One region of the Variovorax sp. J2P1-31 genome, then DNA from elsewhere that is predicted to be linked to it. Evidence: riboswitches for the same ligand, from Rfam matches in the RefSeq annotation. Region 1 holds a riboswitch; the other holds the start of a gene.
The links. A riboswitch is a leader RNA that binds a small molecule or an ion and turns the genes downstream of it on or off. The one in region 1 is predicted to bind glycine.

Region 1 (13,460 bases):
GAGATGGATTTCCCAGGCTATGCCATCGGCGGCGTGAGCGTGGGCGAGCCCAAGGCCGAAATGCTGCACATCATGGGCCACACGCCGCACCGGCTGCCGGCCCACAAGCCGCGCTACCTGATGGGCGTGGGCACGCCCGAGGACCTGGTGCAGGGCGTGGCCGACGGCGTCGACATGTTCGACTGCGTGATGCCCACGCGCAATGCGCGCAACGGCACGATGTTCACCCGCTTCGGCGACCTCAAGATGCGCAACGCGCGCCACAAGAGCGACCCGCAGCCGGTCGACCCGAGTTGCACCTGCCACGCCTGCGCGGGCACCTCGGGCGTGTCGTGGAACGACGGCGGCCGCGAAGGTTTCAGCCGCGCCTACCTGCACCACCTCGACCGCTGCGGCGAAATGCTCGGCCCGATGCTGTGCACCATCCACAACCTGCACTACTACCTGAACCTGATGCGCGAGATCCGCGAAGCGCTCGACGCCGGGCGCTTCACCGAATTCCGCGCGCGGTTCAAGGCCGAGCGGGCGCGCGGCGTCTGAGCCGCTGCACGGCAGGCCTCAGCGGCTGTCGCGCTTGCCCTGCGCGCGCCGGGTCTGCGAGCCGGCATGTGCATGCAGCGCGATGCCGGCCGCGCTTTCCTTCAGGGGATTGCGGCGTGCGGCCCGCGCGGGGATGTCGAGCGGCGCGGTCTGCTGCGGCGCACCGGCGGCGGCCGCGCCCAGCGGCGATTGCGCTGCGGGCGCCTTGGCCGAACGCGTGTCCGACGACCCATGGCCCACGGCCGCCTGCTTGAGCTTCAGCGCCTTCTTGACCGCGGTCTTGAGGCGCACGGGCTTGGCCTTCTTGGCGACGACCTTCTTCGCGACCGCCTTCTTGGCCGGGGCCTTGGGCGCCGTCACGGCCGTCGATCGCGCAGTCTTCTTCGCCGGCGCGGCCTTGCCGGCCTCACGTTCGGCACGCCCTTCGAGCAGCGTCAGCCGATCCTCGAAACGCCCGAGCACCTCGGCGAAGACCTCGGCCTTGCGGCCGGTGCGCTCGTTGTCGCCCCCGACGGCCGAGCGCTTGCTCGCGGGCGTGCCGCGCGTGGCCACGGTCTGGCGTCGGTAGAGGTCCCGGTACTTGTCGCGCAGTGCACGTGCGCGTGTCACCTTCCCGCGCAGGCGCGCCAGGGTCAGGTCCTTGATCGGGGCGGCGCGGCTCTGGTCGAACAGACTCAGCTCGGCTGCGGTGAGCAGGCCGCGGGCTTGGGTCAAGGTGTAGGCCATCGATCGATCTCCTTCTGTCTGATTGCGTGCGATGCCGGGCGACACCGTGGCTTCACCTTAGACGCCATCGCGCGCCAGCGATGTCGGACCAGACCTTCCATTCCGGCGCGCATGAAAAAAGCCCGGCCATGCCGGGCTTCGCAGAGGACGCGGATGCGGCCGATCAGTCGCGCAGTTCGACCGGCACGGTGCCGCCGTTGGCGGCCAGCTTGGTCATGACCTGGCGATGCAGCCAGATGTTCATCTTGGCGCTGTCGCTGGTGTCCTGGCCGTAGCTCAGTTCGGCCGCCAGCTCCTTGCGCGCGGCCAGGCTGCTGTCGAGGCCGAGCAGCTTCATGAGGTCGACGATGGAGGTGCGCCAGTTGAGGCTGGCGGCGCCGGGCATCGCGTCGAGCACGGCGGCCACGTCGCCCAGCGGAATGGCCGGCGGCGGCGCCGCGACCGCGGGTGCGCCGGCAGCGGCCGGTGCGGGCGCGGGGGCCGGGGCCGGCGCGGCCTGGGCCGACGGGAAGATCTTGGAGAGGATGCTGCCGAAGATGCTCATGGGATTCCTTGGGAGTTGAACGGACCACTGAAAGTGGGCGCGCGAGGCGCCGCTCCCGCTTCTATCACGCGGGCGCGGCCCCGGCCAACGGTTCCCCTTGCGATCGCGCGGTGGGATGTGCGGAAGTCCCGCAGGCATGGCAGAACTTCGAGAACGCGCTCTTGCGCGCATCGCAGGTGCCGCAGTGGTCGAACAGGCCGATGCCGCAGTGCGGGCAGAAGTCGATCTCGGCGTTCTTCAGGTCGACCGGCCGCTCGCAGCCCGGGCACACGCTCTTGGCCAGCCGGGTCAGCGCGGTGTCGTAGCTGAGTTCCTCGCGGCGCACGATGTCGGGCTGGGCCTCGGCCAGCTTCTGGCGCGCGAGGTAGCGGTTGAGCCCGACGATCGCGTAGCGCCCCACCAGCACGGTGATCACGATGCCCACGATGTAGCGCACATAGCCGCCGTAGCTGGGCAGGTAGGGCACGAGCTCGACGAAGAAGGCGAACAGCGCGAAGAAGATGAAACCCCAGACGAAGGGCCAGTAGGTGCTCTTGCGCTTCTTCACGAACAGCCAGCCCGCGATCAGCAGCAGCGGCAGCGTCAGCGCGAGCCGGTAGCCGAACACGCGCAGTTCGACGCGACGGTACTCGGCCAGCAGCCGCTGCTCGGCGTCGTACTCGAGCACTGCCAGCTTGCGCTGCGCGGCCTCCTGGGCCTGGCGCGCGTCGAGCGCCACCTGCTGCTGTGCCTCGACCTTCTGCTGCGCCGCGTCCTCCCGGGCCTTGAGCGCATCCAGCGCGCGGGTGCGGGCGATGAGCTCGGTGTCCTGGTCGGGCTGCGCGGTGGCGCGGCGCGTGGCGATCCAGTTGCCGAAGGTCTCGCGCGCGCTGCGGCTGCTCTGCGCGGCGGCGCTGCGCTGGAGTTCGGCCTGTTCGAGCGCGCTGGCCGCCTGCTGCTCGATGCGCTCGGCCTCGCGCACGCCGGCCCGCAGCGGATCGGCCGCGGCGCGGTCGATGAAGTCGTCGGTCTGCAGCGTGCGCTCGACCCGCGGCAGGTCGTTCACCAGCGTGCCGCCGAGCCCGATCAGGAAGCCGGCGAACACCAGCGCCACGACCCACAGGCCGCGACGGAACCACTTCTCCGAGAGACGCAGGGATTTGCTCATTCTTTTTCCTTCAGGCGATGTGAACAGGGCTCAGAGGGCCAGTGTGACCGGTGCCGCACCGAGCCCGCTGCGCTGCAGCCAGACGAACACCGAATCGGCCGTGATGGTCTCGATGCGGTCCGAGAAACGCTTGTCGTTGGGATGGTCGTCGAAAGCCACGTTGGCCTTGCTGACCCGCCCGCCCAGCCGCGTGAGCGGGCCCAGCGCCAGCACGCCCGGCTCGTAGCCCTTGAACTGCAGCCAGGCCTGGGCCTGCGCGCGCGTGCGGATGGTGCCGGGCTCCATCGCGGCGGCCAGCGTCTCCAGCGCCCACTGGTTGGACTGCTGGTACTTCTGTGCCCAGGCATAGCTCACGATGCTGTAGGCCGGGGTGTGCAGCCGCACCAGGCTGTCGCTCGGCGCTTCCAGCAGCGCCAACAGTTGCGCCTGCACGGCCGGCATGGGCACCGCCCAGGCGGCCCGGTAGCGCCACGGGTCGTCGAGGAAGAACTCGCCCAGGCCCTGGCGGTACACGCCGGCGACGGCGGTGCCGCACTGGTTGAGCTTGTGCGCCACGCGCCAGGGGCCGTCCTCGGTCTTGTAGGCCAGGCCCAGGTGCGACCACTGCAGGCCGTAGCGCGTGAGGTCCTGGCCGGCACGGGCCAGCAGCACGACGCGTGCGCCGCTCGCGTCCAGCGCCTGCGAGGTGCGCTCGGCCAGCTGCATGCCCTTGATCACGTTGTCCGGGCTCGGACGGGCCTGTTCGCAGGACCGTCCCGCATGCGCCTGCATGGGGAAGAGAAAGGCCCCGGCCAGGCACACCACCGATGCCAGCGCCAGGATGCGCAGCGCCGTCTTCAGGTTGCGCCGCCAGCGCGGCGCGCGGGCCTCCTCGTCAAGGCTGTAGAGATCGCTCATCCGCGAATTCACACCAGCCTCTCGTTGTGCAGCAGCGCGCGGCCGATGGCGTTGGGCACGAAGGCCAGCACCTCGCCAGCGGCCGAGAGCACCACACCCGAAGCGATCACGCTGACCGTCACCGCCGTGCCGACCACCATCGAAGCGCCCCCCACCGCGTGGCCCGCCACCCGGACGCTGGCGCGCGCACCGTCGGAAGCCCGCGCCAGCACGTAGGTGATGCCGTCGACCGAGGCCTCGACCGCGACCACCGTGAGCACCGAGCCGCCGACCGACAGCGCGGCCGGCAACGCGACCGATGCGCCGACCGCGCCGCCGGCGGCCGAGGCGGCGCCCACCACCGAGGCCACGGGCATCAGGGACAGTGCTGCCGAGGTTTCGCTCTGCGCATGCACCGACAGGGGAGCGAGCAGCGACACGACGATCGCGCCGGCGCTCATCCAGCTCAGGACCCGTTGTTTGTTCATGAGTGACTTTCGAAAACGAAGAGGAAGGAAAAGGAGCCCGAATGATGGCCGGGCACCGCCCATGGAGGGGCGAATCGATGCACCGGTTCCCCGCCAGGAGGCCGGGAGTACCGATATTCGATACTTTTCGTGAAATACCGCCGGCTCAGAGCGCCTGGAGATCGCTGCGCGTGAAGGGCCGCTCGATGCCCGCAAGCCGGACGGCCATGGTTTCGAGCAGGCCCTGTGTCGGCGCCGGCCGGCCCGGCGACAGGAACAGCAGGGGCAGCAGCAGCCCGCCCAGCCAGGCGACCCAGGGCAGCCGCGGCGGCGCGTGGCGGCGCGCCAGCCCCACGAAGCCGAGGCTGACCGCCATGCCCAGCAGCAGGCCCGCCGCCACCTCGGACACCGAGTGCGCATGCAGGGCCAGCCGCGACACGCCGATGGCCGCGCCCAGGCACCAGCCGGCGCCCAGCGCGAGCGCACGGGCGCGCGCCGAGCCGCGCGCGCAGGCCAGCCACAGCAGCGCCGACCACACGCTGGTGCCGATCGCCGTATGGCCGCTGAAGCCGGTGAAGTCCCAGCGCGCGCTGCCGATGCCCCAGCCCAGGAAGGCCAGCTTGCTCAGCAGGATCAATCCGCTGCCCGCGCCGAAGGCCAGGCACCAGGCGAACGCGGCGCGGCGCCCGTCGCGCGACAACAGCAGGCCCAGCGCGATCAGCAGCGACAGCGGCAGCATCAGCGCGCTGTCGCCCAGCCAGGTGAAGGCGTGCCAGGCGTCCGCGGGAACGGTGTCGAGCAGCCCCGCCATCAGGCCGAAAGCAGCCCGCTCACGCGCGACTGGAGCAGTTCGGGCGTCGCTTCCGCCGCCGCCACCACCGCGCCCACGTGCAGACCGACCCGGCTGAACAGACCGCGGCGGAAGGGCTGCACCATCGCCACGTTCTTGCCCTCGCGCACCTCGACGCGGCTGAAGAAGGAACCCCAGAGGTTGGTCAGCGCCATCGGGATCACCGGCGGCTCGACGCCTGCGGCGCGCGCGCCGGCGAGGATCTTCATGACGCCGCCCTTGAAGGGCTGCAGGGCGCCGTCGCTGGTGATCGCGCCCTCGGGGAAGATGGCCAGCAGGTCGCCTTCGCGCAGCACCTCGACGGCCTGCGCGAACGCGCGCTCGTAGGCCGCGGGGTCGTCCTTCTGCGACGCGATCGGGATCGCCTTGGCCAGCCGGAACAGCCAGCCCAGCACCGGCACGCGGAAGATCCGGTGGTCCATGATGAAACGGATCGGCCGCGGGCTGGCCGCCATCAGCAGCACCGCGTCGATGAAGCTCACGTGGTTGCACACCAGCACGGCCGGGCCCTCGGTCGGGATGTGCTCGTCGCCTTCGATCTTGAAGCGGTAGACGAAGCGCGACAGCACCCAGGCCACGAAGCGCAGCAGGTACTCGGGCACCAACAGGAAGATGTAGAAGGCCACCAGCGCGTTGGCGATGCCGGTGAACAGGAAGATCTGCGGGATGGTGAAGCCGGCCCCGAGCAAGGCACCGGCGATGACCGAGCTCGCGATCATGAACAGCGCATTGAGGATGTTGTTGGCCGCGATGATGCGCGCGCGGTGCGTGGGCTGGCTGCGCAGCTGGATCAGCGCATACATCGGCACGCTGTAGAGCCCGGCGAACAGCGACAGCAGGCCGAGGTCGGCCATCACGCGCCAGTGCGCCGACTGCGCGAGGAAGGCGCCCAGCCCCATCTCGGGCCCGGCCGGCAGGCCGCGCGAGGCGAAGTACAGGTCGATCGCGAAGACGCTCATGCCGATCGCGCCCAGCGGCACCAGGCCGATCTCGACCTGGCGCCGGCTCAGCGTCTCGCACAGCAGCGAGCCGATGCCGATGCCGACCGAGAACACCACCAGCAGCAGCGAGGCGACCTGCTCGTTGCCGTGCAGCACCTCCTTGGCGAAGCTGGGGAACTGGCTCAGGAAGACCGCGCCGAAGAACCACATCCACGAGATGCCCAGCAGCGAGCGGAACACCACGATGTTGCCGCGCGCGAGCTTGAGGTTGCGCCAGGTCTCGCTGATGGGGTTCCAGTTGACGACCAGCTGCGGGTCGGTGGCCGGCGCCCTCGGAATGGCCTGCGCGACGCCACGGCCGACCAGCGCCAGCAGCACGCAGGCCACGGCCACGCTCGTGTGGCCGATCTGGGGCAGCGCCACCAGCAGGCCGCCCGCCACCTGGCCCAGCAGGATGGCGACGAAGGTGCCCATCTCGACCATGCCGTTGCCGCCGGTGAGTTCGCGCGCCGCCAGCACCTGCGGCAGGTAGGCGAACTTGACCGGCCCGAACAGCGTGGAGTGCAGGCCCATGAGGAACACGCAGGCCAGCAGCACCACCGGATCGGCGCGGAAGAAGCCCCAGGCCGCGAGCACCATGATCGCGATCTCGAGGTTCTTCACGAAACGGATGATCGTGGTCTTGTCGTACTTGTCGGTGAGCTGGCCGGCCGTGGCCGAGAACAGCAGGAAGGGCAGGATGAACAGCGCCCCGATCACCAGGCCCGCCATGGCGGGCGGCATCCAGCTGACCTGCAGCTGGTAGGTCACCATCACGGTGAAGGCGAACTTGAACAGGTTGTCGTTGGCCGCGCCCGCGAACTGCGTCCAGAAGAAGGGCGCGAAACGCCGCTGCTTCAGCAGGGCGAACTGGTTGGCGTGGGCATCGGATGCCATGGCGGATGTTGTCATTCGAATGTCCCGTTGGGGCCCCTTAGGCCGGCGAGGCGGCTGCGCGTGGATTGTGCCGCAGGGGCCGGCGGCCGAAGGGCCCGCAGCATCTGCAATGCGGGCCAGCCTGCGCAGGCCGCGGCCAGATGCTTGAGGCTGTGGCCCGACACCAGCTGCCCGGTCGCCTGGTAGATCGCGTCATCGCCCAGCTCCAGCAGCTTGGCCACGCCGTAGCAGCAGATGACCGCGCCGAGCTTCAGGCCGAGCGCGCCCGGCACCGGCCGCAGCAGCGCCAGGCCGAGCACCAGCGCCATCCCGCCGAACTGCAGCACGGCCCAGGGCAGCACGTTGCCGCGCAGGTGGCAGGCCGCCAGCGCCAGCAGCCCTGCCACCAGCATGCCGCAGGCCACCGGCCAGGCGACCCGGCGGCCGATGCGCTCGCTGACCGCCAGCCCGACCATGCCGGCGAAGGCGACGGCCATGCCCAGGCGGTCGGCCGTCAGCCGCAGCGCATCGGGATGCAGGTGGTAGAAGGCCGAGCCGAACGCGGTCAAGACCAGGCCAACAAAGAAAAGCCTGGCACAGCGCCGCACCGCGGCCGTGCCGGCCGACGCCCCGTCGAGGCGGCGCAGCCGGAGCAGCCCCCAGACGCCCAGCACCGCGAACGGCAGGTTGCTCAGCACGTCCATCGCATGGGGCAGGCCCCGCCAACCGCGGCCGTCGGCAAAGCCGGTGCCGGCCATCGGATCGGGCAGCGCGGGGCCCAGGCAGGCGGCGAGCACGCCGAGCAGCAGGGCGGCCAGAAGTACGCGCTCGCGGGGGTCGAGCGTGGCCGGGAAACGGGGAGGCGTTCGGTTCATGGCGCGAATCTAGGCGCCCGCACCCGTGCATTGGCATCGAAAATCGATACGGTCCGCCGATCGCATCCGATCGGTATCGTCTTGCAATACCCTACTGCCCATGAGCACCACCGTCGATCTGGTTCAGGCCCTGAAGAACGAACTCAAGAACGCCCGCATGACCTATGCCGACCTGGCCCGGTCGCTGGGCATGGCGGAGTCCAGCGTCAAGCGCATGCTGGCCAAGTCCGACATGCCGCTGAGCCGGGTCGACGCGATCTGCCGCGCGCTCAAGATGGATTTCGCCGAGCTCGCGCGCCGCGTGGCCGACGCCCAGCCGCTGCTGCGCGAACTCACGCTCGAGCAGGAAAAGGCCGTGGTGCGCGACAAGAAGCTGATCCTGGTCGCGATCAGCGTGCTGAGCCAGTGGACGCTGGAGCAGATCGTCGGCGCCTACCGCCTGAGCGAGGCCGAGTGCATCGCCTGCTTCGCCCAGCTCGACCGCATCGGCATCATCGAGCTGCGGCCGCTCAACCGCTACCGGCTCAAGCTGGCCAAGACCTTCCGCTGGCGCCCGCACGGACCGGTGATGAACTTCTTCCGCGACAACGTGGTGCTCGACTATTACAGCGGCGGCTTCGACGGGCCGGCCGAGGGGCTGCTGCTGGTGCACGGCTCGATCAGCCGGGCGCTGGCGCCCTCCTTCCTCGAACGGCTGCAGCGCGTGGCGCAGGATTTCGCGCAGCAGCACCAGACCGACCAGAAGCTGTCGCCCGACGACCGGGAGGGCTATACGCTGCTGCTGGGCATGCGCAACTGGGAATTCGAGGCCTTCACCCGCCTGCGCCGGAACTGAAAAACGGGTCTGTGGCGCCGATGCCGCATATTCACCCGCATATCTTGATGAGTATCGATTACATATTTATTGAATTTGTCAAGACGGGTAAACTCCTATTTCTGCAGAAAAGAGGGCCCACGGGCCCCACCGCACGCGCAAACTCCCATGAACGCCGAGGTGAACCGCCCTGCCGGTTCGACGACTGCCTCGTTTCGATTCGCCGTCTGAAGAGCCATCGCCCCCGCGCGATGCACCGAAGGAGCAAACCCGTTGCAGGGCGCAACGGGCGAATCTCTCAGGTACCCAGGACAGAGGGAGCGGCAACCTGAACCCCGGGCCGGGCGTGCACGACAGCGTGCGCCGGTCCGCCGTTTGTGCCTTCCCACAAGGAACCGGACCATGCGCGTGATCGTTCTGGGCGGCGGTCTTCTCGGCGTCGCCTCGGCTTACTACCTCCAGCAGCTGGGCCACGAGGTCACGGTGATCGACCGCCATGCGGCGCCCGCCGCCAAGGCTCGGGGCATGGCGAGCGCGCCCTCGCGCCCGCCGCTGGCGCCCCCGCCCGCGCGCAGCCTGTGCCGCACCGCGATCGACGGACTGCGCCGCCGGCTGCACCGCGTGTCCGGCTACCTGACGGGCGTGCGCCAGCGGCCGGCCACGCGCCTGGAACACATGGTGCGCCTGGCCACCTACAGCCGGGAGACGGTGCACGAACTGCGCAAGGAAGCCGGCGTCTCGCAGGACCTGCGCAGCGCCGGATGGATGCGCGTCTACACCGATGCCAAGGCCTTCGAGGCCTTCACGCACAGCGTGCGCCGGCTGCAGGCGCTGGGCTGCTCGCTGCAGCTGCTGTCGCCCGAACAGGCCATCGGCATCGAACCCTCGCTGCAGCACCTGCACGGCCAGCTCGCCGGCGCCGCCTTCACGCCCGAGGACACCTCGCGCGACCCCGCGGCCTTCGCGGCCAGCCTGGCCTTCATGTGCCGCGCCGCCGGCGTGCGCTTCCTGATGAACCACTCGGTGGTCAAGCTGCATGCGCGCGACGGCCGCATCGACCATGTGGAGCTCGCCAACCTCGACGGCGAGCGCAGCATGCTGCGCGCCGACGCCTATGTGCTGGCGCTGGGCACCGGCAGCGTGCCGCACGCGCAGGCGCTGGGCATCGCGATGCCGATGCGCCGCATGCGCGAGTACAGCATCGTGCTGCCGATCCAGGACATGGCGGGCGCGCCGCAGGTGATGCTCAACGACCGCCACGAGCGCCTGCGCATCCGGCGCATCGAGACGCCCGAGGGCGAGCGCCTGCGTGTGTGCTGCACGGTGCGCCTGGCCACCGACGCACAGGACCTGCCCGACTCCACGCATTTCGCGCGCATGCTGGCGCGGGTCGAGACGCTGCTGCCGGGCGTGGTCGACCCGTCGCGCGCCGAGTTCTCCAGCACGCTGCACGCGCGCAGCGCCAGCGGCATGCCGCTGATCGGCCGCACGCCGCTGCGCAACCTGTTCCTCAACGCGGCGCCCGGTGCGCAGGGCTGGGTCAACACCTGCGGCGCGGGCAAGTCGATCGCACGCATCGTGAGCGGGCTCTCGCCCGAGGTGGAATTCGCCTTCGCCAAGGGCTGAAGAAGCCCGGGCGGCGGGCTCAGTCGGTGACGAACACCGTCAGCACGCCGGTGTAGCCGTACACATGGTGGCGGGCGATCTCGCCGGCCGCGAAGAAGCCGGTCAGCGGCACGTCGCCCAGCGCATGGCGCACGATCTGCATCTCGGCGCCCGGCGCGCCGAAATGCGCGCCGCCGCGCCCCGAACAGCTCACGTACACCGCGCCCGCGATGCGGCGCGCCGGATGCGGCGCGGCCTCGGCCTCGCCGGCCGCGACGGCGCGGGCCGTGGCCAGCGTCTGCTCCTCGGGCTCGAGCTCCTCGCGGATCTCGGCGCAGATGCGCATCAGGTCGGCGCGCGCGGCCTGGGGGCTGCGCCGGCAGAAGCTCATGCGCATGCCGGCCTCGGCCGTGTCGGCGATCGCGATGCCGCGGCGCGTCGGGTCGAGGCCGATGATGTGGCGCACCAGCACGTCGGCCCCCAGGTCGCCGGTGCGGCGGATGCCGTCGCTGCCGGCGTCGACCAGGCCGACCAGCGTGGCGCGCACCACCTCGATCGCCTCCTGCGGCGCATCGAGCGAGATCTGCAGGTCGGCCAGCAGCACGTCGAGCGCGGGCTCGCCGTCCAACTGCAGCAGCAGGTTGCCGTCGGCCTCGGTGATCTCGCGCTCGCGGGACACCGGCTCGCAGCCCTGCGTGACGCGCGACACCAGCCGCACGCCCTCGCCGAACACCACGCCGGACATGCCGCCCGAGAACACGCCGCGCGCGGCGCCGTGGCCGCGGATGTTGCCGTTGCCGCCCAGCGCGAACTGCAGCGCGCCGCGGCGCCCGGACGACAGGCCGCCGAACAGGTAGCCGGTGTCGGTGCGCCCGGCCATCTCGCCGACCAGCTCGGCCAGTTCCGGCGTGCCCGGGTCGGCATGCACCAGCGCCGTGTGCGCCTCGAAGCCGCTCATCTCGGAGCTGCCCAGCGGCGCCACGCCGGAGAACACGCGGTACTGGTCGCTGGGCAGCGCGCACAGCATCACGCTCAGCGCCGGCTCGTCGAAGTACTCGGCGTTGTTGGCCGCGACGCCGAAGCCCACGGTGCCCGACCAGTCGGTGATCTCGGGCAGTTCGGCCCCGAGGTGGTCGAGGATGTCCTGCGCCTCGGCCGCGTAGTGGTCGGTGATGTAGAGCAGGCCCAGCGTGGGGGCGGCGGCGTAGTCGGGCAGCGCCATCTGCGCGCGCAGCTGCGCGAGCGCGAGGCCCGCCGCCATCCGCCATTGCGGATGGGTGGCGTGGCCGGTGGGGAAAAGCTTCATGCGCGCGGTCCGGGGTCCTGGTGGGAGAAAAAAGAAAAGGGCTCAGCCGCGCGCGCGCCGGGGCGCGGCCGCGGCGGGAGGCTTGGCGGCCGCCGCCTTGCGCGGGGCGGTCTTGCGAGCGGGCTTCTTGCTGGCGGCCGGCTTGGCCTTGGAGGGCTGTGCCGGTGTCGCGCCCGGCATCTTGGCGTGGGCCGCCTCCTGCATCGCGGTGCTGGCGATCTGCTGGAACTGCTGGGTCAGCGCGTTCCACCACTGCAGCGGATCGACCACGCCCGGTGCCGCGGCCGCCTTCTCGCCAGCGGCCTCGGCGGCGGGTGCGGGCGCCGGTTCAGGCGCGGGCGCGGGCGCGGGGGACGGCGACGCGACGGGCGCCTCGGCCGGTGCCGCCGCCGGCCGGGTGAAGACCTTGGCCAGGTCTTCCATCTGCACGTTCATGCCCCGCAGCGTCGACAAAGTCATCTTCTGCACCTCGAGCGCCTGGATGGTGGCCTTCAGCGCATGGCCGTTCTGCTCGAGCCAGTACTGCACCGTCTTGAGTTCCTGGATGCGCTTTTCGAGTTCCTCGACGCTGAGCGTGGGCGCCACCCAGTTCGACAGGCTGGGCATGCCGCTGGCGGCAGCACCGCCGGTGGCCGTGTTGCCGGCCAGCCCCTTGAGAAAATCGAAGCCGGGAACGAACTGGCTGAAGGCAAAAGGGGAATTCGCGTCGCTCATGGCTGTCTCCGGCAGTGGTGGGCACCAGCTTACCCCAGGCCGCTGGCGCGCGGCGCGCCCACTCAGTGGCGGTGGGCCGGTGCCGCGGCCCCGGCGGCGGCGCCCGGGGCAACGCTGCGCACCGGCACGTTCAGCGCCAGCGAGCTCCTGGCGCCCTTGGCGTCCTCGAACTGCAGCGTGATCGGCAGGGTCGCGTCCTTGACGATGGGCTGCTTCAGGTCCATCAGCATCAGGTGGTAGCCACCCGGCTTGAGTTCGACCGTGCGGTGCGCGGGCAGCTCGACGCCGGACACGCCGCGCATGCGCATGGTGTCGCCTTCCATCTTCATTTCATGGACCTCGGCCACCCCGGCGGCCGGCGTGCTCGCGCCGACCAGCTTGAGGCCTTCGTGCGCCGTGAGCTTCATGAAGGCGCCGGTGCCGCTCTGGCCGGGCACGGCCGCGCGGACCCAGGCGTCCTGGACGTCGACCGGCGCGGCCGTCTGGGCCCCGACCGACGCACAGGCGACGAGCGCCATGCAGGCGGCGGCGCGGCGGAAGGTGGTGTTGAAAGTCATGCGGGAACTCCTTGGAGACAGGAAAAGGCGGGGGGTCGAAGGGCGGCGGCGGCCTGCGGGGCAGGCCTGCGGGGCAGGCCTGCGGCGTCTCGCGCGGCGAGGCGAGACAGGCACAGGGATCAGGCGCGAAGCGGCGGCCCGCGGGCCGGCAGCGGCGCGGCGGCGAGCGCCACGCGCGCGGCTTCGACCGATCGCGGCAGGCGCCCGCGCGGCAGCGGCGCCGTAGCCAGCGCCTCGGAAGCAGCGTGCGGCGGCGCCCCGCCCGGCAGACACAGCGGGCAGTCGAGGTGGCCCGCGCCGAGCTCCTGCACGCCGTCGGCCGTGTGCACCACCATCTTCACGGCACCGCTGCTGGCGCACACCAGTTCCAGCGCCTGCGACTGCAGCAGCGGCGATGCCGCGGCCGCACCCAGCGACAGCACGAAACTCCAGAGCACGAGGCCGCCCAGCGCGCCGAGACGGCGGAAGCAGAGGAGGTGGCGCAGGAGGGCGGGCATGGGAGCGGCGATTATGGCGCCGGCACCTGCCGCGTCACCCGGAAGCCCCGGGCCGCCAGCAGGGCCGGCAGGCCCTTGGGCCCGAC
Region 2 (17,345 bases), on a different contig from region 1:
CGCCCACCAGCGCGTTCATGTTGGCGCCGTCGACATAGACCCGCCCGCCGTGCGAATGCACCAGCGCGCAGAGTTCCTTCACGCGGGTCTCGAACACGCCGTGGGTGCTGGGGTAGGTGATCATCACCGCCGCCAGGTGTTCGCTGTGCTTCTCGCAGGCGCGCTTGAGGTCGTCGAGGTCGACGTTGCCCTGCGCGTCGCAGGCGGTCACCACCACCTGCATGCCCACCATCTGCGCGCTGGCCGGGTTGGTGCCGTGCGCCGACGAGGGGATCAGGCAGATGTTGCGGCCGCCCTGGCCCCTGGAGGCGTGGAAGGCCTTGATCGCCAGCAGGCCCGCGTACTCGCCCTGCGAACCGGCGTTGGGCTGCAGGCTGATGCCCGCGTAGCCCGTGGCCTCGCAGAGCCAGGCGCGCAGCTGTTCGTCGAGCTCGGCATAGCCCTGCAGCTGCTCGGCCGGCGCGAAGGGATGGATATTGGCGAACTCGGGCCAGGTGATCGGGATCATCTCGCTGGTCGCGTTGAGCTTCATGGTGCAGCTGCCCAGCGGGATCATGCTGCGGTCGAGCGCGAGGTCCTTGTCCGAGAGGCTGCGGATGTAGCGCAGCATCGCGGTCTCGCTCTTGTGGGTGTTGAACACCGGATGCGTAAGGAAGGCGCTGGTGCGGCGCAGGTCCGCCGGAATGCGCACCTCGGCGGTCTCGGCCAGCGTGTCGAAGCGGGGCATCGGCGTGCCGGGCCGCGCGAACAGCGCCCAGAGCGTCTCGACGTCGGCGCGCGTGTGGGTCTCGTCGAGCGAGATGCCCAGGTGCTGCTGCAGCCGGTGGCGCAGGTTCAAGCCTGCGTGGCGGGCGCGTTCGAGGATCGCCGCGGTGCCGTCGCCGCTCTTCACCGTGAGCGAGTCGAAGGCCGTGGCGTGGGCCAGCTCGAAGCCCATCTGCTCCAGGCCCGCGGCCAGCACGGCGGTGAGCGCGGCCACGCGCTGCGCGATGCGCAGGAGGCCTGCCGGGCCGTGGTAGACCGCGTACATGCTCGCGACCACCGCCGGCAGCACCTGCGCGGTGCAGATGTTCGAGGTGGCCTTCTCGCGCCGGATGTGCTGCTCGCGCGTCTGCAGCGCGAGCCGATAGGCGGGCGCGCCGTGCACGTCGACGCTCACGCCCACCAGCCGGCCCGGCAGCGAGCGCTTGAAGGCGTCGCGGCAGGCCAGGTAGGCCGCGTGCGGGCCGCCGTTGCACATCGGCATGCCGAAGCGCTGGGTGGTGCCGCAGACGATGTCGGCGTCCCATTCGCCGGGGGGCGTGAGCAGCGTGAGCGCCAGCAGGTCGGCCGCGACGCACAGCGCCGCGCCGCAGGCGTGCGCATGGCCGGCCAGCGGGCGCAGGTCGTGGACCTGGCCGGTGGTGGCCGGATACTGCGCGAGCACGCCGAAGAAGTCGCAGCTCGCCATCAGGTGCGGCAGGGTTTCCGAGGCGGTGCTGACCTTGATCTCGATGCCCAGCGGCGCGGCGCGCGTGCGCAGCACCTCGATGGTCTGTGGATGGCAGTCACCCGCCACCAGGAAGACGTTGCTCTTGCTCTTGACGCTGCGTTTGGCCAGCGTCATCGCTTCGGCCGCCGCGGTGGCCTCGTCGAGCATCGAGGCGTTGGCGATCGCCATGCCGGTCAGGTCGCAGACCAGGGTCTGGAAGTTGACCAGCGCCTCCATGCGGCCCTGCGAGATCTCGGCCTGGTAGGGCGTGTAGGCCGTGTACCAGGCCGGGTTCTCGAGGATGTTGCGCAGGATCACGCCGGGCGTGTGCGTGCCGTAGTAGCCCTGGCCGATGAAGTTGCGCGCCACCTGGTTCTTCGCCGCCATCTTCCGCAGCTCCGCCAGCGCATCGGCCTCGCTCGCCGCGGGCGGCAGCCGCATCGGCTTCGAGCGGCGGATGGCCGCGGGCACGATGCCGTCGATCAGCTCCTGCCGCGTGGCCGAGCCGATGACCGGCAGCATGCGCGCCTCGTCCGCGGGCTCGATGCCGATGTGGCGGGCGATGAACTCGTCGGCGGTATCGAGTTCGCGCAGGGTGGGGAAGGCGGTGGAGGGCATGGCGGTGGGAGGAAGACGGGAGGGGACGGGTACGGGTACGGGTACAGGACGCAGAGGACGCGGAGGTTTCGCAGAGGGCGCAAAAAGAAATACCAAATTTCTGTTCAGATTTTTCTGCGTCCTCTGCGCAATCTTTGCGTCCTCTGCGTCCGGATGTCCGCTTTCAGCGGCGCATCAGGATTCCGCGGCGAACTTGTCGTAGTCGGCCGCTTCCAGCAGCGCATCGAGCTGCGCCGGCTCGCTGAGCTTGACCTTGAAGAACCAGCCGCTGGCCAGCGGGTCGCTGTTGGCCAGCGAGGGGTCGGCGCGCAGCGCTTCGTTGACTTCGGTGATCTCGCCCGACACGGGCATGAACACGTCGGCCGCGGCCTTGACCGACTCGACGACGCCGGCGACCTCGCCCTGCGCGAAGGTCTTGCCGACTTCGGGCAGGTCGACGAAGACCACGTCGCCCAGCGCGTCCTGCGCGTGCACGGTGATGCCGACGGTGGCGGCATCGCCCTCGGCCGCGACCCATTCGTGGTCCTTGGTGTACTTGATGCTCATGGTGAAAAGACTCCTCGTGGAAAAAATGTTCAGGGGTGCAGAGCCTAGCCGGCTCCGCGGGCTTCAGCCGCGGTAGTAACGGGTCGGAACGAAAGGCAGGGTCGAGACTTCCATCGGCACCGGCTTGCCGCGCACGATGGCCTGGATGCGCGTGCCGGGCTCGGCGAAGGCCGTGGCCACGTAGCCCATGGCGATGCAGCGGTCGGCCGAGGGGCCGAGCAGGCCGCTGGTGACGCTGCCGATGTCGTGGCCTTCGAAAGACTGCAGCAGCGTGCCGTCGCGCACCGGGATGCGTTCCAGCGCGACCAGGCCCACGCGCTTGCGCGTCAGGGTGTGGTGGTCGGTGTGGCCGGCCGCGCCGGTCGTGGCGGCGGCGAGCTGGGCCAGGATCCGGTCGGCACCCGGGAAGCCGCCCGCGCGCGCACCGCCCGCGCGGCGCACCTTCTGGATCGCCCAGTGGAGCGAGGCCTCGACCGGGGTGGTCGTGGTGTCGATGTCGTTGCCGTAGAGGCACAGGCCGGCCTCGAGCCGCAGCGAGTTGCGCGCGCCCAGGCCGATGGGCTGGACCTCGGGCTGGGCCAGCAGCAGCCGGGCCAGGGCGTCGGCGTCTTTCGCGGCCACCGAGATCTCGAAGCCGTCTTCGCCGGTGTAGCCGCTGCGCGTGACGAAGGCCGCGATGCCGCCGATCCGCACCGCGCCGCCGGTCATGAACACGAAGCGCTCGATGCCCGGCGACAGCCGCGCCAGCGTGGCCGCGGCCTGCGGGCCCTGCAACGCGAGCAGCGCGTGGTCGGGCAGGGGCTGCACCGCGCAGCGCGCGCCGATCCGCTGCCGGATGTGGGCGATGTCGGCCACCTTGCAGGCGCCGTTGACGATCACGAAGAGCGAATCGTGGCCTTCGTTGAAGAACATCAGGTCGTCGAGGATGCCGCCCGCGTCGTCGAGCAGCAGGCCGTAGCGCTGCTTGCCGGGCGCCAGGTCGATCACGTCGACCGGCATCAAAGTCTCGAAGGCGGCCGCGGCGTCGGGGCCGACCAGGCGCAGCTGGCCCATGTGCGAGATGTCGAACAGGCCGGCGGCGGTGCGCGTGTGTTTGTGTTCGGCCATCAGGCCGGCCGGGTACTGCACCGGCATCGAATAGCCGGCGAAGGGCACCATGCGGGCGCCGAGTTCGACGTGCAGGTCGTACAGGGGTGTCTTGAGAAGCTGGATGTCGGAGGAAGCAGCCACGGGGCACTCTAAAGGGGCAGTCGAAATCCATGGCTGCAACGCCACGGGCCACCCCTGCTGTCCGCTTTACCTGAGAGATTCGCCCCACGATCGGGGTTTGCTCCTTCGGTGGGCCGCTGCATCGTTTCCGGTACGGCGGCCTCTCTCCAGCAAGGAAACGCCGGTGGTCACCGGCGCCTCGTCAGTCCTTTTGCCTGAGCGTTCGGGGAAACCCCCTGCGCCTTCGGCGGCCCCGTCGCGCGGGGCTCTCTCCTGACCCCGCGAGTGTAGTGGATCGCCGGGGGCAGGGCGGCGTGTCAGTGAACGATGTCGGTGAGCGGCAGCAAGCGGTCGATGCGCTCGCGCAGCGACGCGGCGCGCTCCGGCCCGGCGCTCTTCTCGACCTCGGCCAGCATCAGCGCGGCGATCGCCAGCATGGATTCGCGGTCGCGGGCCTCGCGCAGCGCGTCGCGGATCTGCTGCGCGAGCGCCGGGTCGCGGCGCACGAACATGCGTTCGCAGATGTCGAACAGGAACATGCGCGTGGTGGCCAGCGATCGCTTGCCGTCGAAGGTGTCGGCCGCGCTGGCCGGCGGCAGCTGCACCGCCACGGGTGGCGCCTCCGGCGCCTGCAGGTAGCCCCTCTGCACCAGCGCCTCGATCGCCTGCGCGGCCTCGTCGCGGTTGCTGAACAGCGGGCTGAAGTCGCTCAGCGTGCGCCGGCCGTCGGCCATCAGCAGCAGCGCGCGCTCGCGCTGGCTCAGGGTGCGCCGCCCGCCATGCAGTTCGTCGCGCGCCTTGTCGGTCTTGGTGGGAAACATGGCAGCCACGGCCTCGGGAGAGCAGGGAGCGCAGCATCGCCCGCCGCGGTGACATCCTCGTGAATGTCCCGCGGCCCCGTCGCCTCAGGCCGCGGCGGCTTCGGGCGCGACCGGCTGCGGCGTCCGGTTGCGCATGCGCAGGGCCAGCACGGTCGCGACGCAGAGCACGCACAGCACCGCGGTCAGCGTGACGCCGAGGCCACGCGCATCCGACAGCAGGCCGAACAGCGGCGACACCAGCCCGCCCACCGACAGCGCCAGCCCCAGCGTGATGCCGCTGGCCGTGGCCGGGTTGCGCGGCAGGTAGTCCTGCGCCAGCGTGACCTGCGCCGCGAAGGGCAGGAACATGCTCATGCCCAGCAGCGCGGTGCAGGCCAGGGCCCAGCCGGCCGTCGGTGCCAGCACCAGGCCGGCAAGCGAGGGCAGCGCCAGCAGGTAGCCGGTGCGGATGGTGCCCATGCGGCCGATGCGGTCGATGCGGTCGCCGAGCCAGCCGCCCAGCAGCACGCCCACCGCGCCCGCGGCCGTGAAGCCGGTCAGGGCGGCCGCGCCCTGGAAGCTGGTGCCGTGCAGGTCGCGCGTGATGCGCAGCGACAGCATCGACAGCACCGTGACATAGGGGATCGACCAGCCCACGATGGTGGCCACCAGCAGGCTGAAGGCGCGCCAGTCGTTGTTCGGCTTCAGCAGATGGCTGCCGGCCTGGCGCGCGGCCGCCGCCTTGGCCGCGGACGCGGCACCGCGGCCGGCGTTGGCGACCATCCACACGATGCCCATCGCCAGCGCGGGCAGCCCGAGCAGGTAGCTGCGCGACAGGCCCCCGCCGCCGATCACGGTGGCGGCGAGCACCGGCGCGAAGGAAGCGCCGATGGTGCCGCCCACCGAGAACACGCTCATCGCCTTCTGCGAAGCGCCGCCGGCCGCGCGCGCGGCCACGGTGGCCGGCGGATGGTAGGCCGCAATGCCCAGTCCGCACAGCACCATGGCGATCCAGGTCAGCAGGTAGCTCTGGCTCAAGCCCGCCAGCACCACGCCCAGCGCCGCCACCAGGAAGCCGACCGGCACCAGCCAGCTGCGCGGGTGGCGGTCGGCATAGAGACCGAACAGCGGCTGCACCACGCTCGACAGGCCGGTGGCCGCGAGCATCAGGCCGCTCACGGCCGTGTAGCTGTAGCCGCGCTCCAGCACCATGAAGGGCAGCAGCGCGGGCACGAGGCCCTGGTAGAGGTCATTGACGGCATGGGTGCCGGTGAGCAGCCCGAGTCGGCGCTTGTTCATTCGATCGCTTCTTTCATGTGTGCCAGAGGGAAAAAGGCATCGTAGGAAGCGATGGAAAGATGATCTCGCTACGAATCGGCAAGAATCGTCGCGAAATGGACAAACCGATCCCGCCGCTCAACCTGCGCCCCGAAGAAGGCGAGTCGACCCCGCGCGCCGTCGCGGTGCTGGCCACCGACCCCGAGGGCGACGCCTTCATCCCGCCGCACACGCACCGGCGCGGACAGCTGATCCACGCCATCTCGGGCGTGATGCTGGTGAGCGCCGCGGCCGGCAGCTGGGTGGTGCCGACCGGGCGCGGCGTGTGGGTGCCGGGCGGCATGGAACACCAGATCCGGATGGCGGGCGAGGTGCGCATGCGCACGGTCTTCGTCGAGCCCGGCATGCGCGCGGACCTGGGCCGCCGCTGCCGCGTGATCGAGGTCGGCGAACTGCTGCGCGCATTGATCGTCACGGCCGCCGCGCTGCCGCTGGACTATGCGCCGGGCGGGCGCGACGAGCGGGTGATGGAGTTGATGCTCGACGAGATCGAGGCCGCGCCCGCCTTGTCGCTGCACGTGCCCATGCCGCGCCATGCGCGCCTGGCCGCGCTGTGCGAGGAACTGGTGCGCGACCCCGCGCTGCCGGCCACGCTCGACGACTGGGCGCTGCGCCTGCACATGAACCCGCGCACGCTGGCCCGGCTGTTCCAGCGCGAGACCGGCATGAACTTCGGTGCCTGGTGCCGGCAGGCGCGGCTGCTGCTGAGCCTGCCGAAGCTGGCGGGCGGGGCGTCCATCCTGGCGGTGGCGCTGGCCCACGGCTACGAGAGCCCGAGCGCCTTCACCGCGATGTTCCGGCGCACGCTCGGCGTGCCGCCGAGCGTGTACCTGCGCCGCGACTACCTGGCGTAGACCAGGTCGCGCAGGGCCAGCGAGACCCAGGGCACGTAGGTGATCACCATCAGGCAGGCCAGGATCACGAGCACGAAGGGGATCAGGTGCTTCACGATGCGGTCCAGCGAGATGCGCGCCACCGTGCAGGCCGCGAACAGGTTCACGCCGAAGGGCGGCGTGATCATGCCCAGCGCCAGGTTGACGACCATGATCAGCCCGAAGTGCACCGGGTCGATGCCGAAGTGCACCGCCACCGGCGCCAGGATCGGTGCCAGCACGATGATGGCCGCGCTGGTCTCGATGAACATGCCGATGATGAACAGCGCCGCGTTCACGCCCAGCAGGAACATCGCCGGCGACTGGAGCACCTCCTGCAGCCAGTGGCCGATGGCGTCGGGCACGCCGGCGCGCGTGATCAGGAAGGCGAACAGGCCGGCGTTGGCGATGATGAACATGATCACCGCCGACGACAGCACCGACTTGCGCAGGATCACGTACAGGTCGGTGATCTTGATCTCGCGGTAGATCACCATGCCCACGATCAGCGCATAGAGCACGGCCACGGCCGAGGCTTCGGTCGGCGTGAACACGCCGCCGTAGATGCCGCCCAAAATGATGACCGGCATCAGCAGCGCCCAGCCGGCCTGCCACAGCGCGGGCCCGAAGGCCATGCGGCCCTCGCCGTCGTTCTTGCCCCAGCCCTTCCACTTGCAGTAGATCCAGACGAAGAGCATGAGCGCGAGGCTGATCAGGATGCCCGGGCCGAAGCCCGCGATGAACAGTTCGCCGATCGAGACTTCGGCGCTCACGCCGTACAGGATCATCGGGATCGAGGGCGGGATGATCACGCCCAGCTCCGCGCTGGTGGCCTGCAGCGCCGCGGCGTAGGAGGTCGGGTAGCCGTGCTTGATCAGTGCGGGGATCAGGATGGCGCCGATCGCGAAGGTGGTCGCCACCGACGAGCCCGAGACCGCCGCGAAGATCATGCAGGTCAGCACGCAGGTCATCGGCAGGCCGCCCTGCACGCCGCCCACGATGCTCTTGGCGAACTCCACCAGCCGGCGCGAGATGCCGCCGGTCTCCATCAGGTTGCCCGCGAGGATGAAGAAGGGGATCGCCGCCAGCGGAAACTTGTTGATCGAGTTGAAGATCTCCTTGGCGGAGATCAGCATGTTGGCGCCCGTCACCTGGATGCCCAGCACCGAGGCCAGGCCGATGGACACCGCCACCGAGACCGACAGTGCGAAACACAGCACCATCGTTGCGACCATCACCGGCGTCATTGCGCAGTCTCCAGCTCGAGCCGCTTCGGGTCGAGGAAATTGCCGGCGATGCCGAACAGGGAGAAGACGGCGCCCACCGGCAGCGCGAGGTAGGCCCAGACCATCGACAGGCTCTCGAGCCCGGCCATGGACTGCACCCGGCCGCGCATCGCGTAGTCCCAGCCGTACCAGAGGATCACCAGCATCAACGTCAGGGCCGCGAGGCTCACGACCGCGTCGAGCACGCGCCGAAAGCGCGGCGGGCTCCAGCGGTAGAGCACGTCCACGCTGACCATCGCGCCCTGGCGGAAGGCCATGGGGATGCCGAGGAAGACCATCCAGATCAGGCTCACCCGGATCAGGATCTCGCTCCATTCGGCGGGTTGTTCGAGCACGAAGCGCGTGACGATCTGGAACACGCCCAGGGCCGAGGCGACCACCAGCATCAGGCAGGCGAGCACCATCGACGCCGTCGTCGTCCAGCGCTCCAATCCAAGGAATTTTTCTTTCATCTCAAAGCCGTTCGAGAAAACAAAAAAGCCCGCCGGTTGCGCGGCGGGCCCCGAACCGTCCCGCGAAGGGACGGCGGCCCGAGCCTTACTTGACGTCGCGGATCTTGTCGAGGTTGGCCTTGCCGAACTGCTTCTCGAAGTCGGCATTGACCGGCGCCAGCATCGCCACGAACTTGGCCTTGTCGATGTTGTCGATCACGGTCATGCCCTGGGCGCGGAGTTCCTTCACGCCGTTGGCGTCGTCCTGGTCGACGCGGTCGCGGTTGGCCTTGACCGCCACCTTGGCGGCTTCGAGGAAGGCGGTCTTGTCGGCGGCGCCGAGCTTGTCGAAGGCGGCCTTGTTCATCACGAAGATGCAGGGCGAGTAGACATGGCCGGTCAGCGTCAGGTGCTTCTGCACCTGCGAGAACTTGGCCGACATGATCACCGGCAGCGGGTTCTCCTGGCCGTCGACCGTGCCCTGCTGGAGCGCGGTGAAGACCTCGGGGAAGGCCATCGGCGTGGTGATGATGCCCAGGCCCTTGTAGGCCGCGATGTGCACCGGGTTCTCCATGGTGCGCATCTTCAGGCCCTTGAGGTCCTCGGGCGCCTTCACGTCGCGCTTGCTGTTGGTCATGTGGCGGAAGCCGTTCTCGGCCCAGGCCAGCGCCTTGAAGCCCTTGGCGTCGAACTTGCCGAGCAGGTCCTGGCCGATCGGGCCGTCGAGCACCGCGCGCGCATGCGCCTTGTCGCGGAACAGGAAGGGCACGTCGAGGATCTTGGTCTCGGGCACGAAGTTGGGCACCGGGCCGGTCGACGAGAAGGCCAGTTCCTGCGTGCCCAGCTGCACCGCCTCGATCGACTCGCGCTCGCCGCCGAGCGCGCCGTTGTAGAAGGTCTCGACCTTGTAGCGGCCGTTGGTGCGGGCCGCGACTTCCTTGGCAAAGGTGTCGATCGCCACGCCCTGGTGCGAGTTCTGTGCCGTCGAGATGCTGATCTTCATCGTGGTCTGCGCGAATGCGGCGCAGGCCATGCCCATTCCCAGAACCAGGCCGGCGGCCAGACGGGTCAACTTCATGCGGTGTCTCCTGTGATTGAAAGACTGCAGGACGGGCTTTCCCCGGTATGCAGGCAGTCGACGACTATGCCCCACGCTGCTGCACTGCAGCGTCGGGATTTGTACGGGGAGAAGACACCTTTGCAGGCGCCTTGGAGACAGTTCAGGCCGCGCGCGTGGGCCGGATCGCCGATTTGGGCCGGAAGGCCTTGCACACCGTGTCGTCGGTTTCCAGGTACGGACCGCCGATCAGGTCGATGCAGTAGGGCACGGCCGCGAAGATGCCGGGCACGGCCTGCGAGCCGTCGGCGTTCTTCAGGCCCTCGAGCGTCTCGGCGATGGCCTTGGGCTGGCCGGGCAGGTTGAGGATCAGGCTGCGCTCGCGCACCACCGCCACCTGGCGCGAGAGGATCGCGGTCGGCACGAAGCGCAGGCTGATCTGGCGCATCTGCTCGCCGAAGCCGGGCATCTCCTTGTGCGCCACGGCCAGCGTGGCCTCGGGCGTGACGTCGCGCAGCGCGGGGCCGGTGCCGCCGGTGGTCAGCACCAGCGAACAGCCGGCGTCGACCAGCTCGATCAGCGTGGCGCTGATGCCGGCCTGCTCGTCGGGGATCAGCCGGGCTTCGAAGTCGATCGGGTTGCGCAGCGCGCGGCTCAGCCAGTCTTTCAGCGCGGGCAGGCCCTTGTCCTCGTACACGCCGCCCGAGGCGCGGTCGCTCACCGAGACGATGCCGATGCGCACCGGCGCCAGGGCCGTGCTGTCGGTCATGCGTCGCGCGCCTGCGATTCCTCGCCGGCTTCGGTGGCGCGGTCGTCGCCGCCGTGGACGGAGAGCTGGGCGCGCACCAGCTGGAAGATCTCGCGGTAGGCCTTGCCCTGGCGCGGGGCCTCGCCGGGCTTGCCGGCCTTGAGGTCCTTGCGGGCCTGGCGCACCAGGGCGCGCAGCTGCTGGCTGTCGGTGTCGGGGTGGGTCTCGATCCAGCCGCCCAAGGAATCGTCGTCGGCGATCAGCTGGTCGCGCCAGCGCTCGGCCTCGTGCAGCACCGCGATGTCCTCAGCCGGGCCGCGGTGCTGCTCGTCGAGCGCGGTGCGCACCGCGTCGAGCACGCCCGGGTCCTGCAGGCGCATCAGCTTGCCGATGAACTGCATCTGGCGGCGCTTGCCTTCGAAATTGGTGATGCGGCGGGCCTCGATGACGGCGTCGCGCAGCTTTTCGCCGATCGGGAGCTTGTCGAACAGGCCGGCGCGCAGGTCGAGCAGGTCTTCGCCGAGCTTCTGCAGCTCGGCGCTTTCACGCTTGAGGTCGGTCTTGCTGGCGTCGTCGGTGCCCTTGAGCTCGCGTTTGAGCTGAAGATCGAGCTCGCTGCCTTCTGCAACGAACTCTCCACGGACGAAATAGCCTTTTTTGGGTTTGCGGGACATGCGTGAATCCTGGGCCGCAAAGGACCGCGCGATAAGAAAACTGGGGGCGACAAGTATCATAGCCAACACATGACGACATCCTCCACGCGCCCCGCGTCCGGCTTTGCCTACAGCCGCTCCTTCTTCGAAGACCTGGTCGACTCGGCCTTGGCCCATGCCAAGAAGCTCGGCGCCACCAACGCCGGGGCCGAGGCCTCCGAAGGCTGCGGCCTGAGCGTCTCGGTGCGCAAGGGCGAGCTCGAGAACGTCGAGCGCAACCGCGACAAATCCCTGGGCATCACCGTCTACGTCGGCAACCGCCGCGGCAACGCCAGCACCTCCGACTTTTCCGGCGCCGCCATCGAGCAGACCGTGCAGGCGGCCTACGACATCGCGCGCTTCACCGCCGAAGACCCGGTCGCCGGCCTGCCCGACGAGGCCGACATCGTGCGCGAGCAGCCCGACCTCGACCTGTTCCACCCCTGGGACATCGACAGCGAGGGCGCCGCGAAGCTGGCGCTCGAGTGCGAGGCCGCCGCCCTGTCGACCGACAAGCGCATCACCAACAGCGAGGGCGCGGGCGTCTCGGCCCAGCAGAGCCACTTCTTCAGCGCCCACACCCACGGTTTCCGGGGCGGCTATGCCAGCTCGCGCCACTCGATCTCGGTCGCCCCGATCGCCGGCAAGGGCAACGACATGCAGCGCGACGCCTGGTACAGCTCGATGCGCTCGGCCGACGAACTGGCCAGCCCGCAGGCCGTGGGCCGCTATGCGGCCGAACGCGCGCTGTCGCGCCTGAAGTCGCGCAAGATCAAGACCACCGAGTGCCCGGTGCTGTTCGAGTCGCCGCTCGCGGCCGGCCTGCTGGGCGGCCTGGTGCAGGCCACCAGCGGCGGCGCGCTCTACCGCAAGAGCACTTTCCTGCTCGACTCGCTGGGCAAGCCGGTGCTGCCCGATCACATCGATGTGACCGAAGACCCGCACCTGCCGCGCGGCAAGGGCAGCGCGCCCTTCGACGACGAAGGCGTGACCACGCGGGCGCGCAAGGTGGTCGACGCCGGCCGGCTCGAGGGCTATTTCCTCAGCACCTATTCGGCACGCAAGCTGGGCATGAAGACCACCGGCAACGCCGGCGGCTCGCACAACCTGGTGCTGAGCTCGCGCCTGACCAAGGCCGGCGACGACCTCGACGAGATGCTGCGCAAGCTGGGCACCGGCCTGTTCGTGATCGAACTCATGGGCCAGGGCGTGAACTACGTGACCGGCGACTACTCGCGCGGCGCCAGCGGCTTCTGGGTCGAGAAGGGCCGCATCGCGTTCCCGGTGCAGGAGATCACCATCGCCGGCAACCTCAAGGACATGCTGATGGGCATCCAGGCCGTGGGCGCCGACACTTACAACTACGGTGCCAAGACCACGGGCTCGCTGCTGATCAACCGCATGAAGGTCGCCGGCTCCTGAGCCGGGCCGGGCGCGCCGGCACGCGCCCCACCGCATAAGCAAACACGCTCGCGTTGTTTGCGCGCGCGTGCATCCGTGGTCCGATGCGGGCGCCGCGCGATCCGCTCGTTTCGACGGGACGCGCCAGCAAGGGGAAATGCCAGGGGTTGCACTGCATCGCCGCGGCTAAAGTGATTCGGTCTTCGCCACTCGGCGCCCGCGCCGCCCGCCTGTGACTTCGCCACCGCCGCCGTTTCGCAACGTTGTTCTCACGGGAGCCTGCGGAGGCCTGGGCCAGGCCCTGGCGCGTGAACTGATCGCCAGCGGCGCCCAGGTGGCGTTGGTCGGTCTCGATCGCGGCCGGCTCGTCGCACTGGCCGCGCTGGCGCCCGCGCGCTGCGCGACCTACACACCCGACGTGTCGCAGGGCGAGCCCATGCAGGCCATGGCCGCCGACTGGATGGGGCGCCACGGCGTGCCCGACCTGGTGATCGCCAATGCGGGGGTCGCGGGCGGCTACGACACGGCAGAGGCCGACGACCTGGCGGTGCTGCGCCGCATGCTGGAGATCAACCTGCTGGGCGCGGCCACCACCTTCCAGCCCTTCCTGTCCGCGATGCGCGCGCAGCGGCGCGGCGCGTTGGTCGGGGTGGCCAGCATCGCGGGCTGGCGCGGCATGCCGGGCAACGGCGCCTATTGCGCGAGCAAGGCCGGCCTGATCCGCTACCTCGAGAGCCTGCGCGCCGAACTGCGCGGCACGGGCGTCTCGGTGCACACCGTCAGCCCCGGCTACATCCGCACCGCGCTCACGGCCGGCAACCGCTTCGCGATGCCGGGACTGCTCGAGGCCGACACGGCCGCGCGGCAATTGCTGGCCGGCGTGCGCGCGGGCCGCGAGCAGATCGTGCTGCCGCGCCGCATCGGCTGGCTGTCACGCGCGCTGGGCCTGCTGCCCGACACCCTGCACGACCGCCTGCTGCGGGCCCAGCCGCGCAAGCCCCGCGTGGGCGAGGCCGGCGCCACCGCCATTCCGGGTCTCTCGAAGGAACCACCGCCCTGATGTCCGCCACCGAACCGACCCATGAACAGATCGCGCTGATCGGCGCCGGCCCCTCGGGCCTGGCCGGCGCACGCAACCTCCAGAAACACGGCGTGCCCTTCCAGGGCTTCGAAGCCCACAGCGACGTGGGCGGCCTCTGGGACATCGACAACCCGCGCTCCACGGTCTACCACTCGGCCCACCTGATCTCGAGCAAGCGCACCACCGAGTTCGCCGAGTTCCCGATGGCCGACGGCGTGGCCGACTACCCGAGCCACCGCGAACTGCGGCGCTACTTCAGCGACTTCGCCGACCGCTTCGAACTGCGCGAGCATTTCCGCTTCAACACGCGCGTGCTCAACGTCGAACCCGTGAGCGAGGCGCCCGACACCCGCTGGCGCGTGAGCGTGGATGCGGGCGACGGCCGGGTCGAGACCGCAGAGTACAAGGGCGTGGTGATCGCCAACGGCACGCTGGCCGAGCCCAAGCGGCCGAAGTTCGAGGGCCGCTTCGACGGCGAATTGCTGCACACCAGCGACTACAAGCACCCCGAGCTGTTCAAGGGCAAGCGCGTGCTGATCGTGGGCGCCGGCAATTCGGGCTGCGACATCGCGGTCGATGCGGTGCACTACGCCCGGAGCGTCGACCTGTCGGTGCGGCGCGGCTACTACTTCGTGCCCAAGTACGTGTTCGGCAGGCCGGCCGACACGCTGGGCGGCAAGCGGCCGCTGCCGGCCTGGCTCAAGCAGCGGGTCGACGCGACCGTGCTCAAGTGGTTCACCGGCGACCCGGTGCGCTTCGGCTTTCCCAAGCCCGACTACCGGATGTACGAGTCGCACCCGGTGGTGAACTCGCTGGTGCTGCACCACGTGGGCCACGGCGACATCGGCGTGCGCGCCGACATCGCACGGCTGGCTGGCCGCACGGTGCACTTCAAGGACGGCAGCGCACGCGACTACGACCTGATCCTCGCGGCCACCGGCTATGCGCTGCACTATCCCTTCATCAAGCGCGAGCTGCTCGAGTGGCAGGGCATGGCGCCCCGGCTGTACCTCAACATCTTCTCGCCGCGCTTCGAGAACATCGCGGTGCTCGGCATGATCGAGGCCAGCGGGATCGGCTGGCAGGGGCGCTACGAGCAGGCCGAGCTGGTGGCGCGCTGGTTCCGCGCGCGGGCCGCGGACTCGCCCAAGGCCTGCACCCTGCGCGCGGCGGTGCAGGGGCCGCCACCCGACCTGTCGGGCGGCTTCAAGTACCTGCAGCTCGAGCGCATGGCCTATTACGTCCACAAGGACACGTACCGCGCGGCCGTGCGCGAGGCCTCGGCGATGCTCGCCCTGCCGGAGTGAGGACGCCATGCTGCCCGTCGACGAGATCCGCCTGAACTTCAATCCCGCCTCGCTGCTGCTGCTCAACGCGGTGCTGGGCTTCCTGATGTTCGGCATCGCGCTGGACACCCGCATCGAGGACTTCAAACGCGTGGCGCGCATGCCCGGCGCGATGGCCGTGGGCATCGGCGCGCAGTTCGTCGTGCTGCCGGCCGTGACCTTCGCGCTCACGCTGCTGCTGCAGCCCGGACCCAGCATCGCGCTGGGCATGATCCTCGTGGCCTGCTGCCCGCCGGGCAACATCTCGCAGATCCTCACGCACCGCGCGGGCGGCAACGTGGCGCTGTCGGTGTCGATGACCGCGATCTCGAACGCGCTGTCGATCGTGCTGATGCCGCTCAACTTCGCGTTCTGGGGCGGCCTGCATCCCACGGCCTCGGCACTGCTCAAGACCATCGCGCTCGACCCCCTGGACATGCTGGGCCACATCGTGATGATCATCGGCATCCCCTTCGTGCTGGGCGTGGCCTGCGCGCACCGCTTTCCCGCGCTCACCGCGCGCATCAAGAAGCCGGCGCGCCTCCTGAGCTTCCTGGCGCTGATCGCCTTCATCGTGGGCGCGATCGCGGGCAACTGGCGCTACTTTCTCGACTACGTGGGGCTGGTGCTGCTGGCGGTGGTGATCCACGACGCGCTGGCCTTCGGCACCGGCTACCTCTGCGCGCGGCTCGCGGGGCTGGCCGACTACGACCGGCGCGCGGTGGCGATCGAGGTCGGCATCCGCAACGCGGGGCTCGGGCTGGTGCTGATCTTCAGCTTCTTCGGCGGCCTGGGCGGCATGGCGGTGGTGGCCGGCGTCTGGGGCTTCTGGGACATCATCGCGGGCCTGGCGCTCGCGAGCTGGTGGGGGCGCAAGCCGGTGCAGCCATGAGCGACGCACAAGGCTGGATCGCACGGCGCGTGCTCGTGACGGGCGGCGACGGTTTCCTGGGCCGCGGCGTGCTGGCCGCGCTCGCCGGGGCTTCGCTCGAATGCCTGGTCGCGCTCGACGTGCGCGAGGTGCCGGCCGAGCGCCGGCGGCCGGGCGTGCGCTACCTGCAGCAGGACGTGCGCGACCTGGGCATCGCCGACACGCTGGCCGCGCACGCCATCGACACGGTCGTGCATCTGGCCTCCATCGTCACGCCGGGCCAGGGCTCGGACCGGGCCTTCGAGCATTCGGTGGACGTGGGCGGCACGCGCAACGTGCTCGCGGCCTGCGTGGCGCAGGGCGTGCGGCACCTGGTGGTGTCGTCGAGCGGTGCGGCCTACGGCTACCACGCCGACAACCCGGACTGGATCGACGAGTCGCAGCCGCTGCGCGGCAACCCGGTGTTCGCCTATGCCGACCACAAGCGCCAGGTCGAGGAACTGCTGGCCGAGGCCCGCGTGCAGCATCCGGCGCTGGCGCAGACGGTGCTGCGCATCGGCACCATCCTGGGCGAGCGGGTCGACAACCAGATCACCGCGCTGTTCGAGAAGAAGCGGCTGATCGCGATCCGCGGCAGCGCCAGCCCCTTCGTCTTCGTCTGGGACGAGGACGTGACCGGCGCCATCACGCATGCACTGCGAGGGGCGCCGCCCGGTTGCTACAACCTCGCGGGCGACGGCGCGCTCACGATCCACGAGATCGCGGCCCGGCTGGGCAAGCGTGCGATCGGTTGGCCGGCGGGCCTGCTCCAGGCCGCGCTGGCCGTGGGCTCGGCGCTCGGGGTGAGCCGCTACGGGCCCGAGCAGCTCGACTTCCTGCGCTACCGGCCGGTGCTGCGCAACAGCGCGCTCAAGCAGCGCTTCGGCTATGTGCCGCGCAAGACCAGCGCCGAGGCCTTCGACGCCTTCGTGGCGGCGCGTGCGCGCCAGGGGCGGCCGGTCGTCAGGGCGTAGCGGCCGGCGGCGGCGCGATCAGGTGCTCGAGCATGCGCCGCGCGTTGAGCGGCAGGTCCTGCGACGAGCGCACGCAGGCCATCAACGTGCGCTCGGCCCAGGGCTCGGCCAGCGCGGCATGGGCGATCTTCATCGTGCGCGCGCAGCGCTCGGCCGCGGCCTGCGGCACGATGCCCACGCCGATGCCGTAGGCCACCATGCGGCACACCGCCTCGAAGTGGCCCGCGCGCACCCGGTAGGCCAGGTGCTTGCCGAGCGCGCGCGCATGCAGCGTGACCAACTGCGTGAGCGCGCTGTCGGCGGGCAGGCCCACGAATTCGCTGTCGACCACCTCGGCCAGCTGCACGCGTTTGCGCCGGGCCAGCGCGTGGCCGGGCGGCATCACCAGCACCAGGTCGTCGCGGCGGAAGGGGTGGCATTCGAGGCCCTCGGTGTCGATCGCGTCCGAGACGATGCCGATGTCGCACAGCCCCGCGCGCAGCCCGTCGACGGCCTCGGGGCTGGGCCGTTCCTCGAGGTCCACCGAGATGCGCGGGTGCTGTGCGAGGAAGCGGCTCAGCACCTCGGGCAGGTGCTCGCTGAGCGC

Region 2: linked by a shared signal. The riboswitch ahead of gcvT (glycine cleavage system aminomethyltransferase GcvT) and the one ahead of QTI20_RS24630 (FAD-dependent oxidoreductase) in region 1 are both predicted to bind glycine.

The regions. Positions count from the first base shown of each region.
Region 1 is NZ_JASZYA010000003.1:1,009,261-1,022,720, forward strand. Features, by position in the region: gene tgt (tRNA guanosine(34) transglycosylase Tgt) at 1-540, shown strand, start outside; gene QTI20_RS24585 (hypothetical protein) at 559-1,266, opposite strand; gene QTI20_RS24590 (DUF3597 domain-containing protein) at 1,430-1,810, opposite strand; gene QTI20_RS24595 (serine endopeptidase) at 1,875-2,957, opposite strand; gene QTI20_RS24600 (DUF2145 domain-containing protein) at 2,988-3,728, opposite strand; gene QTI20_RS24605 (hypothetical protein) at 3,863-4,321, opposite strand; gene QTI20_RS24610 (phosphatase PAP2 family protein) at 4,467-5,111, opposite strand; gene QTI20_RS24615 (MFS transporter) at 5,111-7,042, opposite strand; gene QTI20_RS24620 (hypothetical protein) at 7,039-7,881, opposite strand; gene QTI20_RS24625 (helix-turn-helix domain-containing protein) at 7,982-8,716, shown strand; glycine riboswitch at 8,913-9,020, shown strand; gene QTI20_RS24630 (FAD-dependent oxidoreductase) at 9,098-10,321, shown strand; gene QTI20_RS24635 (FIST signal transduction protein) at 10,341-11,606, opposite strand; gene QTI20_RS24640 (PhaM family polyhydroxyalkanoate granule multifunctional regulatory protein) at 11,649-12,320, opposite strand; gene QTI20_RS24645 (copper chaperone PCu(A)C) at 12,383-12,877, opposite strand; gene QTI20_RS24650 (hypothetical protein) at 12,997-13,374, opposite strand; gene QTI20_RS24655 (TraB/GumN family protein) at 13,386-13,460, opposite strand, start outside.
Region 2 is NZ_JASZYA010000001.1:2,356,279-2,373,623, reverse strand. Features, by position in the region: gene gcvP (aminomethyl-transferring glycine dehydrogenase) at 1-2,089, opposite strand, end outside; gene gcvH (glycine cleavage system protein GcvH) at 2,264-2,635, opposite strand; gene gcvT (glycine cleavage system aminomethyltransferase GcvT) at 2,699-3,865, opposite strand; glycine riboswitch at 3,913-4,025, opposite strand; glycine riboswitch at 4,046-4,122, opposite strand; gene QTI20_RS11005 (hypothetical protein) at 4,162-4,665, opposite strand; gene QTI20_RS11000 (MFS transporter) at 4,750-5,943, opposite strand; gene QTI20_RS10995 (AraC family transcriptional regulator) at 6,039-6,836, shown strand; gene QTI20_RS10990 (TRAP transporter large permease) at 6,824-8,101, opposite strand; gene QTI20_RS10985 (TRAP transporter small permease) at 8,098-8,592, opposite strand; gene QTI20_RS10980 (TRAP transporter substrate-binding protein) at 8,678-9,649, opposite strand; gene mog (molybdopterin adenylyltransferase) at 9,792-10,397, opposite strand; gene yjgA (ribosome biogenesis factor YjgA) at 10,394-11,050, opposite strand; gene pmbA (metalloprotease PmbA) at 11,120-12,490, shown strand; gene QTI20_RS10960 (SDR family oxidoreductase) at 12,702-13,529, shown strand; gene QTI20_RS10955 (flavin-containing monooxygenase) at 13,529-14,857, shown strand; gene QTI20_RS10950 (bile acid:sodium symporter family protein) at 14,865-15,767, shown strand; gene QTI20_RS10945 (SDR family oxidoreductase) at 15,764-16,759, shown strand; gene QTI20_RS10940 (LysR family transcriptional regulator) at 16,749-17,345, opposite strand, start outside.